2 regions of the Streptomyces thermoviolaceus genome follow, and region 1 is predicted to be linked to the other one. Evidence: riboswitches for the same ligand, from Rfam matches in the RefSeq annotation. Region 1 holds a riboswitch; the other holds the start of a gene.
What was found. A riboswitch is a leader RNA that binds a small molecule or an ion and turns the genes downstream of it on or off. The one in region 1 is predicted to bind cyclic di-AMP.

Region 2: linked by a shared signal. The riboswitch ahead of OG899_RS10940 (transglycosylase SLT domain-containing protein) and the one ahead of OG899_RS14380 (M23 family metallopeptidase) in region 1 are both predicted to bind cyclic di-AMP.

The regions. Positions count from the first base shown of each region.
Region 1 is NZ_CP109280.1:3,277,934-3,285,738, reverse strand. Features, by position in the region: gene trmB (tRNA (guanosine(46)-N7)-methyltransferase TrmB) at 1-409, shown strand, start outside; gene OG899_RS14390 (PrsW family intramembrane metalloprotease) at 457-1,980, shown strand; gene OG899_RS14385 (aldo/keto reductase) at 2,140-3,084, opposite strand; gene OG899_RS14380 (M23 family metallopeptidase) at 3,189-4,229, opposite strand; cyclic di-AMP (ydaO/yuaA leader) riboswitch at 4,241-4,397, opposite strand; tRNA gene OG899_RS14375 (tRNA-Met) at 4,953-5,026, opposite strand; gene OG899_RS14370 (dihydrofolate reductase family protein) at 5,129-6,259, opposite strand; gene fabI (enoyl-ACP reductase FabI) at 6,524-7,303, opposite strand; tRNA gene OG899_RS14360 (tRNA-Lys) at 7,683-7,756, opposite strand.
Region 2 is NZ_CP109280.1:2,507,213-2,515,017, forward strand. Features, by position in the region: gene OG899_RS10935 (polyprenyl synthetase family protein) at 336-1,346, opposite strand; cyclic di-AMP (ydaO/yuaA leader) riboswitch at 1,952-2,140, shown strand; gene OG899_RS10940 (transglycosylase SLT domain-containing protein) at 2,145-2,630, shown strand; gene OG899_RS10945 (HAD family hydrolase) at 2,691-3,497, opposite strand; gene OG899_RS10950 (ATP-grasp domain-containing protein) at 3,659-4,906, opposite strand; gene fahA (fumarylacetoacetase) at 5,277-6,488, shown strand; gene OG899_RS10960 (M56 family metallopeptidase) at 6,799-7,737, shown strand.

The sequences.
Region 1 (7,805 bases):
CAACATCCGGGTCGGCAACGGCGACGCGATCATCCTGCTGCGCGAGATGCTCACCCCCGACTCCCTCGACGGGCTGCGCGTCTACTTCCCCGACCCCTGGCCGAAGAAGCGGCACCACAAGCGGCGGCTGATCCAGCCGGAGTTCCTGACGCTGGCCGCCACCCGGCTCAAGCCGGGCGCGGTGCTGCACTGCGCGACCGACTGGGAGCCGTACGCCGAGCAGATGCTCGACGTGCTGACCGCGCACCCCGACTACGAGAACACGGTGCCCGAGGGCGGCTTCGCCCCCCGCCCCGCGTTCCGGCCGCTCACCCGTTTCGAAAGCCAGGGCCTCCAGAAGGGCCACGTGGTGCGTGACCTGCTGTTCCGTCGCATCCCGCACCGGGACACGGACGCCGGCCGGGGGTGAACGGCAACTCCGTCGCGGGCGGAGCGTTCCCTCGTTAGGGTCATGACGTGGCCATCAGTCCCCCATATCCGACCCATCCCGACGGCCCTGTGCCCCACGGCGGCCGGCCAGGACACCGGCACTGGTGGATGCGGCGCCGGGTGCGCTACGGCGCCCTCGCCGCCCTGCTCGCCCTGTCCGGGCTGGTGATCCTCGCCCTGGTGCGGCGCCAGACCGGCACCGAGGGATTCCTGGTGGGGCTGGGGCTGGCCGTGCTGCCCGTTCCCCTGCTGACCGCGGCCTTCCGCTGGCTGGACCGGGTCGACCCCGGCCCCTGGCGGAACATGGTGTTCGCCTTCGCCTGGGGCGCCTGCGCGGCGGCGCTCATCGCGATCGTCGCCAACAGTTTCGCCACCCGGTGGATCGCGACGGCCACCGCCGACCCGTCGGGCGCCGACACCCTCGGCGCCACCGTGATCGCGCCCGTGGTGGAGGAGTCCGCGAAAGCCGCCGCCGTCCTGCTGATCTTCCTGTTCCGCAGACGCGACTTCACCGGCATCGTCGACGGCGTGGTGATCGCGGGCGTGACCGCGACCGGCTTCGCGTTCACCGAGAACATCCTCTACCTGGGCAACGCGTTCGGCACCGACCAGCTCACCGGCGACCGGGGCATCGCCTCCGCGACCCTGGCGACCTTCTTCGTCCGCGTGATCATGTCGCCGTTCGCGCACCCGCTGTTCACCGTGCTGACCGGCATCGGCTTCGGCATGGCGGCCGCCCTGACCGGGGACCGCGGCCCCACCGGACGGCAGCGGCAGCTCCGCCGCCACCTGCTGCCGCCCGCTGGGCTGCTGCTCGCGATGGGCATGCACGCCCTGTGGAACGGCTCGGCGAGCTTCGGCCGGTTCGGTTTCCTCGCCGTCTACGTCGCCTTCATGGTGCCCGCGTTCGGGCTGCTGACCTGGCTGGTCATCTGGTCCCGGCAGCGGGAGCTGCGCACCGTACGCGAGGAGCTGCCCGGGTACGCCGCCGCCGGGTGGCTCACCCCCGCGGAACCCTTCGCGCTGGGCTCCCTGCGGGCCCGACGGCTGGCCCGCGACTACGCCGGACGGCACCTGGGCAGGTCCGGGGCGCGGGCGGTGGCCGAGTACGAGGCGTACGCGACCTCGCTGGCGTTCTTGCGCCGCCGGGGCCGTCTGGGCCGGGCCGGGGCCGACTTCGTGGCACGGGAGCAGGCGCTGCTGCACGAGATGTGGCGGCGGCGCGAGGTGGCCCAGCCCGCCCTCGACCACGCCGCCCGCATGACCGCACCACCGGTGCCGGTGGCCGCACCCCCGTGGCCGGTGTACGGGGTGTACGGCCAGTCCCAGCGGTACCCGCACACCCCGCCGGCCGTCCAGCCGTATCCGTTCCCCGTCACCGGCCCCGCGGCCCCCGTCAGCGGGCCCACCGCAGCAGCTCAGGGGCCGACCGCGCCCTCCCCTGCCCCGGGACCCCACGGACCGGGGCCTCAGGGACCAGGAACCCACGGACCGGCAGGCCCCTACGGCCCCTGGCACGGCCACGACCCATGGGCCCCGCACCAGCCCTGAGGCCGCACCCTCGAGGCCGTCGAGACGCGTCAGGGCCGGTACCCCGCCGACGGGGTACCGGCCCTGCTCCGTCTGCTCCGGCTGACTGTTCTGCCTGCTCCGTCTGCTCCGGCTGACTGTTCTGCCTGTTCCGCCTGCCGTCCGCCCCGCCCGGACCGCTCAGGCCGAGGCGCGGTTCAGCTCGGCCAGGTCGTCGTCCGTCAGCCGCAGGTCCGCCATGGCGAGCAGCGCCGGAAGCTGCTCCACCGTCCGGGCCGAGGCGATCGGGGCGACCACCGTCGGCTGCGCCGCGAGCCACGCCAGCGCCACCGTGGCGACCTCGGCGCCGTGCCGTCGGGCCACCTCGTCGAGCGCGGCGAGGACCTTCCGCCCGCGCTCGGTCTCCAGGTGGGCCCCGGCACCGCTCGCCCGCGCGCTGTCGACCGTGACACCGGGCCGGTACTTGCCGGTGAGGAATCCAGCGGCCAGCGCCCAGTACGGCACGGCCGCCAGGCCCCAGCCCCGGGCGACGTCCCGCAGCTCGCCCTCGTAGGTGTCGCGCGAGACCAGGTTGTAGTGCGGCTGGAGCGCCACGTACCGGGCCAGCCCCTCCCGGTCGGAGAACTCCAGCGAGGCCCGCAGGCGCTCCGGGGAGATGTTGGAGGCGGCGATGTACCGGACCTTGCCCGCCCGCACCAGCTCGTCCAGCGCGCCGATGATCTCCTCGACCGGCACCTCGGGCTGATCGAAGTGCGTGTAGTACAGGTCGATGTGGTCGGTGCCCAGCCGCCGCAGGGAGGCGTCGGCCGCGGCCTTGATGGTGGCCGCGGACAGGCCCCGGTACTCCGGGTGCTGGCTGACCTTGGTGGCGATGACGACGTCGGAGCGGCTGCCCCGCTTCGCCAGCCACCGGCCGATCACCGTCTCCGACTCGCCGCCCTTGTTGCCCTCCGCCCAGGCCGAGTACGAGTCGGCGGTGTCGATGAAGTTGCCGCCCGCGGCGGTGTACGCGTCCAGGACGGCGAAGGACTGCTTCTCGTCGGCGGTCCAGCCGAAGACGTTGCCGCCCAGGCAGAGCGGAAAGACCTCGAGGTTTGACGGACCGAGCGTGCGCACAGGACTCATACCCACGTCAACGCCGGCCGGGACCGGTCATTTCGCCCTCCGCCGGGCCCATCGGCGAAGATCACGCGAACGGCCCCACGGTGCCGCGCGGGGCCGGTCGACGCCTACGGCTGGAGTCCCTTGCCCTGCAGCCACGCCATCGGGTCGATGCCGGCGGCCTGCCCGTCCGGGTGGACCTCCAGGTGCAGATGCGGACCGGTCACATTGCCGGTGGCGCCCACCCGGCCGATGACGTCGCCGGTGTTCACCTTCTGGCCGACGGACACGGTGATCGACGACTGGTGGCAGAACCACAGCTCGGTGCCGTCGTCCAGGGTGAGGACCGTGCGGTAGCCGTAGGCCCCGGCCCAGCCCGCCTGGGTGATGGTGCCGCTGTGGATCGCCTTGATCAGGGTGCCGGTGGGCGCGGCGAAGTCCAGGCCGGTGTGGTGGCCGCTGGACCACATCGAGCCGGCGTCGCCGAAGGTGGAGGTGATGGTGTACGACGAGGTCGGCAGCGTGTACTGCTTGGCCAGCCGGGCCAGCCGCTCCTGCTCGGCCTTCTTCTTGGCCTCCTCCTCCGCCTTCTGCTTCGCGGCGGCGGCCTCCTTCTGCGCCTGGGCGGCGGCCTGCTCGGCCTGCCGGTCGGCGGCGGCGTCGGCCTCCTCCTGCGCCTTGATCTCGACCTGGGCCCGCTGCTGCTCGGCCTGGGCGATGATCCGGTTGCGCAGGGCCTCTCCGGCGTCGGTGCGGCCGGCGTCGGTGTTCCCGTCGGTCTCGGCGGTGACCTGGGTGACGTCGCTGAGCGCGGTCGCGGAGCCCTGCTCGGTGTCGGTGTGCTGCGCGGAGGTGTCGAGCAGCGAACCGACGGACGGCAGGTCCGGCAGGGAGATGGACACCGGCGGCTTGCCCGGGTTGGCGCTGGCCATGCCGCCCGCTCCGACCGCGGCGATCACACCCACGCCGAGCACGGTGGAACTGCGGGCGAATCCGCCGCCGCGCTGCTTGACGACCCGGTGCCGGCCGCGCACCGGGCGGACGGACTCCTCGGTGGGGTTCCACTCCGTCCAGGTGCCCTCGTCGGACCGACCGGCGTCGTGGCCGAAGGTCTCGGTGTGCGGGCTGGGCAGGAACGGGGCTTCGGGAGCGGGCGGGTTGGACGCCACGGAGGCGCACTCCTTTCCTTCCGTCTCGCCTACCGGGTTAGCTGACGGGTTCGGAGCAGGAAGGTCTCCTACGCGCGTCAACTGCCGTGCAGAGCAGGGCAGTCGGGCCCGATTCACCCCTGATGGATGGTTCCCCGGTTCCCTTGCGGGATTCGGCGTGCGCACGCGGAGCCGCCTCTTGTGACGGCTGGGACGACCGCGCTGCGTTATCGAACGTTAATAGAAGCGAGGCACCGTTTCCAAGCCCGTACGGCTGGTTCCTTGCAGCTTTTCAGGCCAGGACATACGCCTCATCACCGGCGAAACCAGGGCGAGTTGACCCGGGAATCCGGCCAGCGACGACCGAAAAAAGCTCCCCGTCCCACGCCGACGTCATATGACAGTTCGTCAGTCGTGATGCGGACGGGGACCGTGTGACCACACACCGTCACCACCCGGCCACCGTCCCCGGTTCGCCGTCCACGCCTCGCGCACCGCCCCGCGGACCGGGCCTCACCTCCACAGCACCGGCACCGCGAACCAAGCGTCACCTCCACAGCACCGGCACCGCGAACCAAGCGTCACGCCCAGAGCACCGGCACCGTGTACCGCCGGCGCCGGACGCCCTGGCAGTCGACCGCACCGATCGCACCGGCCACGGAGGCCGTCCGAGCGCGGCCGCCCAGGCCGCCGAACAACACTCAGGGCCGGAACCCTGATGGGATTCCGGCCCTGAGCCTTCAGTAGCGGGGACAGGATTTGAACCTGCGACCTCTGGGTTATGAGCCCAGCGAGCTACCGAGCTGCTCCACCCCGCGTCGGTGTGTATCCAGTGTACGCCATGCGCGGCAGTGCTCGCACACACCCCGGTGAGGCGCTCGTCACGCACCCCGCAGGCGTCCGGTCCGCTCGCGCATCGCTCACTGCAGCAGATGCCGGTTCGGCGCCTGGGCCGCATCGGCGAACTCCGGCAGCTCCACGACCTGGGCGCCCTCACCCGCCAGCAGCCCGGCCCCGTCGGCGCCCGGCACGAACGTGTCCGGCTCCCGCCAGGCCGTGACGACCCGCCGCACTCCCGCGTCCAGGATCAGCCGGGCGCACGGACGCGGCCGGGAGGCACGCCGGGCGCACGGCTCCAGGCTGCTGTACACCGTCGCACCGGGCAGCCGCGGATCCGCGGGATCGATCTTGGCGAGCGCCGCCTCCTCCGCGTGCACCACCGGGTCACCGCCCTCCCGCGAGTGCGCACGGGCCAGCTCGGTGCCGTCGGCCGCGACCACCACGGCCCCCACGCTGAACGCGGTCCGCGAGGGCGGGCACTGCGCCGCCAGCTCGCACGCGATCCGCAGCCAGTGCCGGTCCGCGGGCACGGCGTCCGCCCCGGTGCCGGGCTCGGTCGGCTCGTACCGCATCAGGACGACGTCCCCGACGGCCCGCGTCTCCAGCAGCCGCAGCCGCCCGCTCTGGTACGCGCCGGGCCCGAACATCCGCGGCGCCCGCGGGTCCCCGACCAGCAGCGGCGCCACCACCAGCTGGATCTCGTCGACCAGCCGGCGCTGCAGCAGCTGGGTGTGGACCGTGCCGCCGCCCTCGACCATCAGCCGGCGCACTCCTCGGACGTCGTGCAGATGTTCCAGCAGCCGCCGCCAGTCCGGCTCGGCCCCCAACGGCACGACATCGGCGGCGACACCGGCCCGCCGCAGCCGCCGGGCGCCCTCGTCGGAGGTGTAGACGATCTTCTCGCCGCCGGTGTGCCAGAAACGCGCCCCCGGATCGAGATCGCCGGAGGCGGTGACCGTGACCTTCAGCGGATGCTCCGGCCGGCCGCTCGCCACCCGCGCGGCGCGCCGCTCGGCCGAGGCGACCAGCAGCCGCGGATCGTCGGCCCGCAGGGTGCCCGCCCCGACGAGGATCGCGTCCACCGACGCCCGTACCTCGTCGACCCGGTCGAAGTCGGCCGGCGAGGACAGCAGCAGCCGGTCGGGCCCGGCGTCGTCCAGGCAGCCGTCGAGGGAGACGGCGGCGGACAGCAGGACATGGGGCAGCGGCATCGACGCACTCTTTCCTCACGAGCCGACGGCCACAAGGGGCGGCGCGGCGGCACAGACGGAGCCGGACGGACGGAAGCGGCCCCGCGCCCCGGCCGGGCTCCGGGCCGCCCCGGTCCAGTCTCGCTCAGCCCCACCCGCTCTCGTCGAGCCCGCCGTTCGCACGGAATGTGCCGTTCCCGCCGGACCTGCCGTTCCCGCGGCCGGGCCGGTCGGGCGACCACCGCGCACGGACGCGGGCCCGGCGAGACGGCCCCCGCGCCGCCGTCAGGCGCCCACGGCGGAGACACCGCCGTCCACGTGCAGGACCTGCCCCGTGATGGCCCGGGCCGCGTCGCTGAGCAGGAAGACGACGGCATCGGCCACCGGCGAGGCGTCCGAGGTGTCCCAGCCCAGCGGAGCCCGCAGGGGCCACTCCTCCGCGAGCTCCTCGAACCCCGGGATGGACCTGCTCGCCATGGTGGTGATCGGGCCGGAGTCGACCGCGTTCACGCGGATGCCCTTGGGACCCAGGTACCGGGCGAGGTAGCGGTTGGTGGCCTCCAGCGCGGCCTTCGCGGGCCCCATCCAGTCGTAGGCCGGCCAGGCGACGGACGCGTCGAAGGTGAGGCTGACCACCGATCCACGGTTCTCGGACTTCTCCAGCAACGGCAGCACGCTCACCGTCAGCGCCTTGAGCGAGAACGCCGACACGTTCATCGCGGTGGCCACCGACTCGAACGGCGTGTTCAGGAAGTTGCCGCCCAGCGCGTCCTGCGGCGCGAACGCCACGGCGTGCACCACTCCGTCCAGGGCCTCCCAGTGCCCGGCGATCCCGTCGGCCAGCGCCGCCAGATCACCGGGCTCGGTGATGTCCGCGGACAGGCACGCCACCGGCTCCTTCGGCAGCCGTCCCGCGATACGGCCCATGATGGAACTCGGTCGGCCCGGGGCGTTCGCGAGGATCACGTCCGCGCCCGCCCTCGTCGCCGCCTCGGCGATCCGGTACCCCATGCTGGTCTCGGTGAGAACACCGAAGACCAGGATCCTCCTGCCGGTCAGATCCACGTGTCCGTCCTTTCGCCCCGGCCGGGCCACGGACGCCGTCCGCGTACGGGCGGCAGCAGAAGTCCAGGCCGGTGATCAGGCCCACGCCCGGAGAGCGGCCTCGCCCGACTCCGCGCCACGGGCGGCTTGCGCGCCCAACATTCCGCAGTCGGCGAGCGGTTGTCCCCGCGGACGAACCCCTTCCCGACGGATTCCTTCGTTCGAGGGATCAGTCCTGCGGTCCTGCGGATCACGGAGGCGGGGCCAGGGCGGGTGTGCGGTGCTGGTGTGCGGTGCTTCCTTCCGGCCGCCCGACCGGCACCCCTGCACGCACGCCCGGCCACCCGCGGACACACATGCGGCCCCCGGTCGGGAGCTGTCCGACCGGGGGCCGCGCGGTAGGCCCTGTGGGACTCGAACCCACAACCAATGGATTAAAAGTCCTGGCCAAGGCTTGCCGGGTGGTTCCGGGCCGTGCTTCGGGGTCCGGAACCACCTGGTCAGGGCATGTGCGCCGTGACGG
Region 2 (7,805 bases), 770 kb from region 1:
CGGCGGCGGCTCCCCTGTGCGCTGTTCCCACCCGAGCCGCCATTCTCACCCGAAACGGTGAGGAGTGGTGTGGTCCGTGTCTCCATCTGACCAGAACCGCACCCCGAAGACGTCAGACCTCGGGTCCACCCCCCGGTACGCCTGCGGTATGACGCGCCGGGCGACTCTCCCCCCGGGACCCGTAGGGGATGCCGGGGGCGGGGCTCAGGGCGACGGGCAGCAGGCAGGACCGGCCGACGGGCGGGCGGGACCGGCCGATGCGCGGGCCGGACGGCAGGACCCGGCCGACGGGCGGGCCGGACGGCAGGACCCGGCCGGTGCGCGTGTGCGAGGGGTCAGCCGGCCCGGTGCACCACGGCGTCGCACAGGTCGATCAGCGCGGCCTTGGCGTCGCAGTCCTCCAGCGGGGCGAGCGCGGCCCGGGCGTCCTCCGCGTACCGCACGGTGTCCCGGCGCGCCTGCTCCAGGGCCGGGTGGGCGCGCAGCGCGGCCAGCGCCTCGGCGTGCCGGGCGTCGTCGCTGAGGTCGGAGTCCAGCAGCTCGCACAGCGCGACGTCCTCGGCCAGGCCGAGCCGCGCCACCCGCTCGCGCAGCCGCAGCACCGGCAGGGTCGCGATGCCCTCGCGCAGGTCGGTGCCCGGGGTCTTGCCGGACTCGTGGGTGTCGGAGGCGATGTCCAGCACGTCGTCGGCCAGCTGGAAGGCGACGCCCAGCCGTTCGCCGTACTGGGTGAGCACGTCCACGACGGTCTCGTCGGCCCCGGACATCATGGCGCCGAACCGGCAGGAGACGGCCACCAGCGAGCCGGTCTTGCCGCCGAGGACGTCCAGGTAGTGGTCGACCGGGTCCCGGCCGTCCTGGGGGCCCGCGGTCTCCAGGATCTGACCGGTGACCAGCCGCTCGAAGGCCAGGGCCTGCACCCGGACCGCCTCGGGGCCCAGGTCGGCGAGGATCTGCGAGGCACGGGCGAACAGGAAGTCACCGGTGAGGACGGCCACGGAGTTGCCCCAGCGGGTGTTGGCGCTGGCCACGCCGCGCCGCACCGCGGCCTCGTCCATGACGTCGTCGTGATACAGCGTCGCCAGGTGGGTCAGTTCCACCACCACCGCCGAGGGGACCACGCCCGGCGCGTACGGGTCGCCGAACTGCGCCGCGAGCATCACGAGCAGCGGCCTGAACCGCTTCCCGCCGGCCTTGACCAGGTGCTGCGCGGCCTCGGTGATGAAGGGGACCTCGCTCTTGGTGGCTTCGAGCAGCCCTTCCTCGACAGCCGCCAACCCGGCCTGGACATCGGCTTCGAGAGCCTGGCCCCGCACGCTCAGCCCGAACGGCCCGACGACGGTCACGAGGGGTCTCCTGTCTGCTGGTGTCTGCTGGCGATTACACGGTTTGTCGATAGGTCGCTGCCATCACTCAAGTCAGCGTATCCGGTCATGTTTCGATCACCGATAGCGCCCACCGTTCCAGGCCGGGCGCTATCGGGTATCGCTCGATACGGCGCCGAATGCGACATATGTACAGATATGTGCCGTCTTGGTACCCCCTGCCAGAGGTTGCCCGCGCCCGCCATGCGTGCCCACCCATACACACGTTCACACTGGCCATAACGTCACCCGGCGTGACGATCGTCACGCCACGGCGCCCCACACCTCCCTTCATCGCCCGATTCAACCCTATTAGCACCCCAATTCCTGTTAGCCGTGAATACCCCTGCCCGGCGGGCGACCGTGAGGTGTATCACGTCCACGCCGGGCATACATCGCGCCACCCGCTCTTTATTCCCGCTTCACGCAGGCAAGTTGACCCTTGGCGGACGCGAAGGATCAAGCCCCTCATAAGCCCTTGATCATGGAATATCCGGGCGATGCGGGCGACGAGGACTTGTTCCGGACATGTGCTGTCGCATAGCTTCCCGCCACGCCGGGCGGAACGCCGAATCCTGCCGCCGCCCGGAACCCATCGACCGAACCCTCACGGCAGGAGCGGGGGACCCAGGTAAGTCGCCGGGCCGGAGCACCGGACGTCACCGGACGTCAGGCCGCGCCGGAACGGCTAGGGGTGAAGCCGCGCCCTTCGGGGCCGGCCGGGCACCTTTCCGCCCGAACCCGACAGCTCACCTCGCAGGCGGCGGAGAGGAAGAACCCATGTCTGTCCACGGACGTCCTACCCGTCGCAGCGCTCGACTGATGCGGGCCCTCGCCGTCGGCGGCGCGAGCGCCGCCGTTCTCGCCCTGCCTCTCGTGGGCGCCACCGGCGCCGTCGCGGCCACCCCGGCGGCGGCGCAGACCACCGCCACCGCGGTGAGCTACTCGGACAACCTCGACGGCTGGATCCGCGAGTCGCTCGCGATCATGCGGGAGCACGGCATCCCCGGCTCCTACAACGGCATCTACCGCAATGTGATGCGCGAGTCCTCCGGCAACCCCAAGGCCATCAATCTGTGGGACTCCAACGCCGCCAAGGGCATCCCGTCCAAGGGCCTGCTCCAGGTCATCCAGCCCACGTTCGACGCGTACCACGTGCCCGGCACCTCGTACGACATCTACGACCCGGTCGCCAACATCACGGCCGCCTGCAACTACGCGGCCGACCGGTACGGCTCCATCGACAACGTCAACGGCCCGTACTGACCGGCGCCCACGGCGCGTACCGGTGAGCGGTCGGCCGGCCGGGACCCGGTCGGCCGACCACTAGCCAAACAACCGTTCGAGGACGACGGCGACTCCGTCGTCCTCGTTCGACACGGTGACCTCGTCGGCCACCGCCTTCAGTTCCGGGTGGGCGTCGGCCATCGCCACCCCCCAGGCGGCCCACCGGAACATCGGGATGTCGTTCGGCATGTCCCCGAACGCCAGAGCGGCGCTCCGGTCCAGGCCCAGGTGCTCGGCGGCCAGCGCCAGCCCGGTCGCCTTGGTGATGCCGCGGGGCTGCAGCTCGACCGTCCCCGGGCCCGACATGGTGACCGTGGCGAGACAGCCCACCACGCCGCGGGCCGCCGCCGCCAACGCGTCGTCGGACAGCACCGGATGGCGCAGCAGCACCTTGGTGATGGGCTTGTGCCACAGCTCGTCGCGCCGCTGCACCCGGTGGGCGGGCAGGGTCGGGTGCGGCATGCGGTAGCCCGGCTCGATGAGCGTCAGCCCGTCCACGCCGTCCTGGTCGACCGCCGCGTACACCTCGCCCACCTCGGCCTCGATCTTGCCGAGCGCCACCTCCGCGGTCTCCCGGTCCAGGGTGACCGACGCCAGCAGCCGGTCCGCGCCCGCGTCGTAGAGCTGGGCTCCCTGCCCGCACACCGCGAGCCCGGTGATGCCCAGGGACGCCAGCAGCGGCTTCACCCGCGGCGCCGGCCGGCCGGTGACGACGAGATGGCGGGCGCCGGCCGCCGTCGCCCGCGCCAGCGCGGCTCGGGAACGCTCGGACACGCTGTCGTCGCCGCGCAGCAGCGTCCCGTCCAGATCGGTGGCGACGAGGGCGTAGGCAGGGGGTGCGGGCATGAGCGAAGAATACGGACCGTGCACCGTGCCGGGCCTGCCGCCCGTCCGAGGCACGCGCACCGGCCGCCGGGCGTGTCGCCGACGGCGGGTCAGCCGCAGGCAGCTGCCTCGACGCAGCCGCGGGTCCTTGCCGCGACCCGGCCGCGGCTCGTCGTTTCGGCTCAGCCGCGGGCCGAGGTGGCGCTGCCGCGGCGGTGGGTGCGCCACAGCTGGTAGAGGTGCTTGACGCCCGGCCGCACGAAGCGGGCGAGCATGGTGACGAACGGCAGCGGGTCGTCGGCCGCCAGCCAGGCCAGCTCCGTCCCGGTCGCCCGGGCCGGGGCGTGCGGCGTGGTGTAGCCGCTGCGGCGGTAGGCGAGCAGGGCGGGCAGGTCGATGTTCTCCACGACGAAGCGGTGACCGGAGCGCTGCTCCCCCGCCGGGACGGGACGCCCGGTGAGGTCCAGGTGCAGGGCGCGGACCACGTCCACGCCCGACTCGCTCTCGAACAGCCGGAACTGCGCGCCCATCCGCGGATTGAAGTCCAGCAGCTTGTACTGCCCGTCGCGCCGGTCGTAGCGCAGGTCGAGGTCGACGATCCCGGTGAAGCCGATCTGCTTGACGAACCGCTCGGCCAGATCGGCGAGTTCCGGATTGTCCACGACGTAGGCGTGCGCCGTCATGCCCGCGTGGGGCGGCCAGGAACGGACCTTCACCCCGGTGAACAGCGCCTGCGGGGTGGCGTCCTGGGCGAAGTAGGCGTGCACGATCCAGTCCTCGGCCTGCTCCCGCGGCAGGTACTCCTGCAGCACCACCCCCGGCCGCTCGCCCCAGTCACGGGCCAGGGTGAGCAGGCCCTCGCGGGTGGTGATCCGCGTGGTGCCGTTCACCGCCGGGCGGCTGCGGCGCACGAACGCCTCGCGGTTCTTCGCCACCACCGGGAAACGGGCCTGCTCGGCGAAGGCGACGACGTCCTCGTAGGTCTGCGGGAAGGACGTCGCGGGCGCGGGGACGCCGTGCTCCACGCACAGCTCGTACAGCCCCTGCTTGCTGGCCAGCTGCCGGGGCAGGCCGGGGGCCACCCGCGGGAAGAGGAACGGGCCGGCGAGCGCGTCCTGGTGCTCGGCGATCAGGACGGCGGCCTCCTCGTCGGTGGGCACCAGCACGGTGGGCCGGCCGATCCGGCGGCCGATCCGCAGCAGGCCCTCCACCAGATGGCCGGCGTCCTCGGTGCCCCGGGTCCGCCAGACGAAGGCCCGTGTGAGATAGCGGGAGCAGGCCGCGGGGGTGTAGGCGTCCTCGGTGATCGCGTACATCGGCACGCCGAGCCGGCCCAGGCTGCGGATCGCTCCCACCCCGCCGTGGTGCAGCGGATAGTCGCCGAACTTCACGATCAGGGCCGGCACATCGCGGTCGGCCTCGAACGGCACACCGGCGACTCGACTGCCCACGGGTCCCCCCACGTGTCCCCCTCCACGGAGCGGAGCGGACCCACCCCGTCCGCGTCCCCCGAACGACGCTAAGCCGGAACCGGAGACTCCCACAAGACGATTTCGGACATTACAAACTCTTTAGGCACTGCCCGACCAGGCGGCACCGCCGTAACGTGTGCCGCGACCACAGGACCGTGCGGCCGTCCACGGTCTTCCGTGCCGCCCGTACACGGCCTTTCGTGGGGTTCGCGCCGGTCAGGAAGATCGACCGGTGCCGTGCCGGACGATGACCGGGCCCGGGAACCGGGCATGATCCCCACGACACCCTCCAGGAACGCACGGCACACGACTCGGAAGGCAGTACCCCATGACCCCCTTCGAGGTCCCCGAGGGCGATCCCTTCGGTCCGCACAACCTTCCCTACGGCGTGTTCTCCCCGGCCGGATCCGACCACCGGACCGTGGGCGTCCGGCTCGGCGATCATGTCCTGGACGCGGGCGCCGCGGCCCACGCGCTCGGCTCCCCGTACGCCGCCCTGCTCGCCCGGCCGACCCTGAACCCGCTGCTCGCCGCCGGCCGCACCGCCTGGTCGGACGTCAGGCGCGCCCTGACCGCCTGGGTGACGGTGCCCTCCCACCAGGAGACCGTGGCACCGTTCCTGCATCCGCTGTCCTCGGTGACCCTGCATCTGCCGTTCGAGGTCGCGGACTACGTCGACTTCTACGCCTCCGAGCACCACGCCCGCAACGTCGGGCAGATCTTCCGCCCGGACGCCGCGGACTCCCTCACCCCCAACTGGAAGCATCTGCCGATCGGTTACCACGGCCGGGCCGGGACCGTGGTGGTCTCCGGAACGGACGTGGTCCGGCCCTCGGGACAGCGCCGGGTGCCCGGCGAGGACGCGCCGGTGTTCGGGCCGTCGGTGCGCCTGGACATCGAGGCCGAGGTCGGCTTCGTGGTGGGCGTGCCCTCGCGGCTCGGGCGGCCGGTGCCGATGACGGACTTCCGGGAGCACGTCTTCGGTCTGTGCCTGCTCAACGACTGGTCGGCGCGCGACATCCAGGCCTGGGAGTACGTCCCCCTCGGGCCCTTCCTCGGCAAGTCCTTCGCCACCTCCGTCTCGGCGTGGATCACTCCCCTGGACGCGTTGGAGGAGGCGCGGGTGCGGCCGCCCGAGCGCACCCACCCGCTGCTGCCGTACCTGGACGACTCCGAGGAGGAACCCGGCGGCTACGACCTCAGGATCTCCGTCGCCGTCAACGGGCACGTGGTGTCCGAACCACCGTTCTCCACCATGTACTGGACCGCCGCCCAGCAGCTGGCCCATCTGACGGTCAACGGCGCCGCTCTGCGCACCGGCGACCTGTACGCCTCGGGCACGGTGAGCGGCCCCGAGCCGGGCCAGCGCGGCTCGCTGCTGGAACTCACCTGGAACGGCCGCGACCCGCTGGAACTTCCCGAGGGCAAGCGGACGTTCCTGGAGGACGGAGACGTGGTGACCCTGTCGGCCTGGGCTCCGGGCCCGCACGGGACCCGGGTGGGCCTGGGCGAGGTGACCGGACGGATCGTGGCCGGCTGAGCCACCGGCCGTCCGGGCACGGGACCGTTCGGGCGCGGTGCTGCCGGTCCACCGGTGTCGGTGGGCTGCCGGTGGCGGCGGGCCGCCGGTGCCGACGGGCTTGTGGTGGCGGCCGGGTGCGGGTGCCGGTGGTGCGGGCCGGGTGTCGCGCGGCAACCGGTCGCCGCCGGGCGCTGACGTGAGGCGTCCACCGCCGTCATACTGAGGCTGGCCGTGTGCGCGGACCGTCCGCCGGGCGCCGCACGGCCCGCCGCACCACCGCACGACCCGACACCCGCCGACCTCCGATCAGGATCCCGGAGTCCGTGGCATGACCGTCTGTCTGCTCCTGCTCTGTGCCGTCGCGCTGACGGCCGCCCTGCCGGTGCCCCGCGCTCTGACCCGGGCGGCCTGGCCCGAACGGGAGCCCGTGGTCGCGCTGTGGGTGTGGCAGTGCCTGGTCGCCACCGTTCTGCTCTGCTTCCTGGCCGCCCTGGTGCTGGGCGCCGCCGCCCTCTTCGGCACCGTCCGCGACCGGGTGTTCGCCCCGGCACCGGAGGCCGTGGCCGCCGCCTACGACCTGTCGGCCACGCCCGCCTGGGCCGCCGTGCTCACCCTGCTGCTGGCCCTCGGCGCCGCCTGGACCACGGCGATGCTCGCCCGCGAGCTGGCCGACGCCCGCCGGCGCCGTCTGCTGGCCCGCGCGCATCTGCGCGAGCGCGCCCCCGAGCTGCCGGCCGGTCTTCCCGCCGCCCGCGGGCCGCTGCTGGTGCTGGAGGACGAGTACCCGGACGCCTGGTGGATGCCCGGCCACCCGCCGCAGCTCATCGTCACCACCGGCGCCCTGCACCGTCTGACCGGGCATCAGCTGGAGGCGGTGCTCGCCCATGAGCGCGGGCACGCCCGCGCACGCCACGACTGGCTGCTGCACCTGTCGACGGCGCTGGCGACCGGCTTCCCGCACATTCCGCTGTTCGCGCACTTCTGCGAACAGACCCGCCGCCTGGTCGAGCTGGCCGCGGACGACACCGCCTCCCGCCGCCACGGTCACCTCACCACGGCGCTGGCCCTCATCGAGCTGAACCAGCACCGCGGTGTGCTGTCCTGCGCCAACAGCCGTCGTCTGCTCGGCGAGCGCGTCGACCGCCTGCTGGAGCCCCCACCCCGGCTGGCCCGCCGGCGCCGTGCCCTGACCACGGCCGCGGCGGCCCTGGTCCCGCTGGTGCCGCTGCTGATCACCTTCGCACCGGGGCTGTCGGCACTGACCTGAGCGGCCCGGCCGGGCGGAGGCCGGCCCCGTGCGCCGACGGACGGCCGACGACGCACGCCGCGGTCACC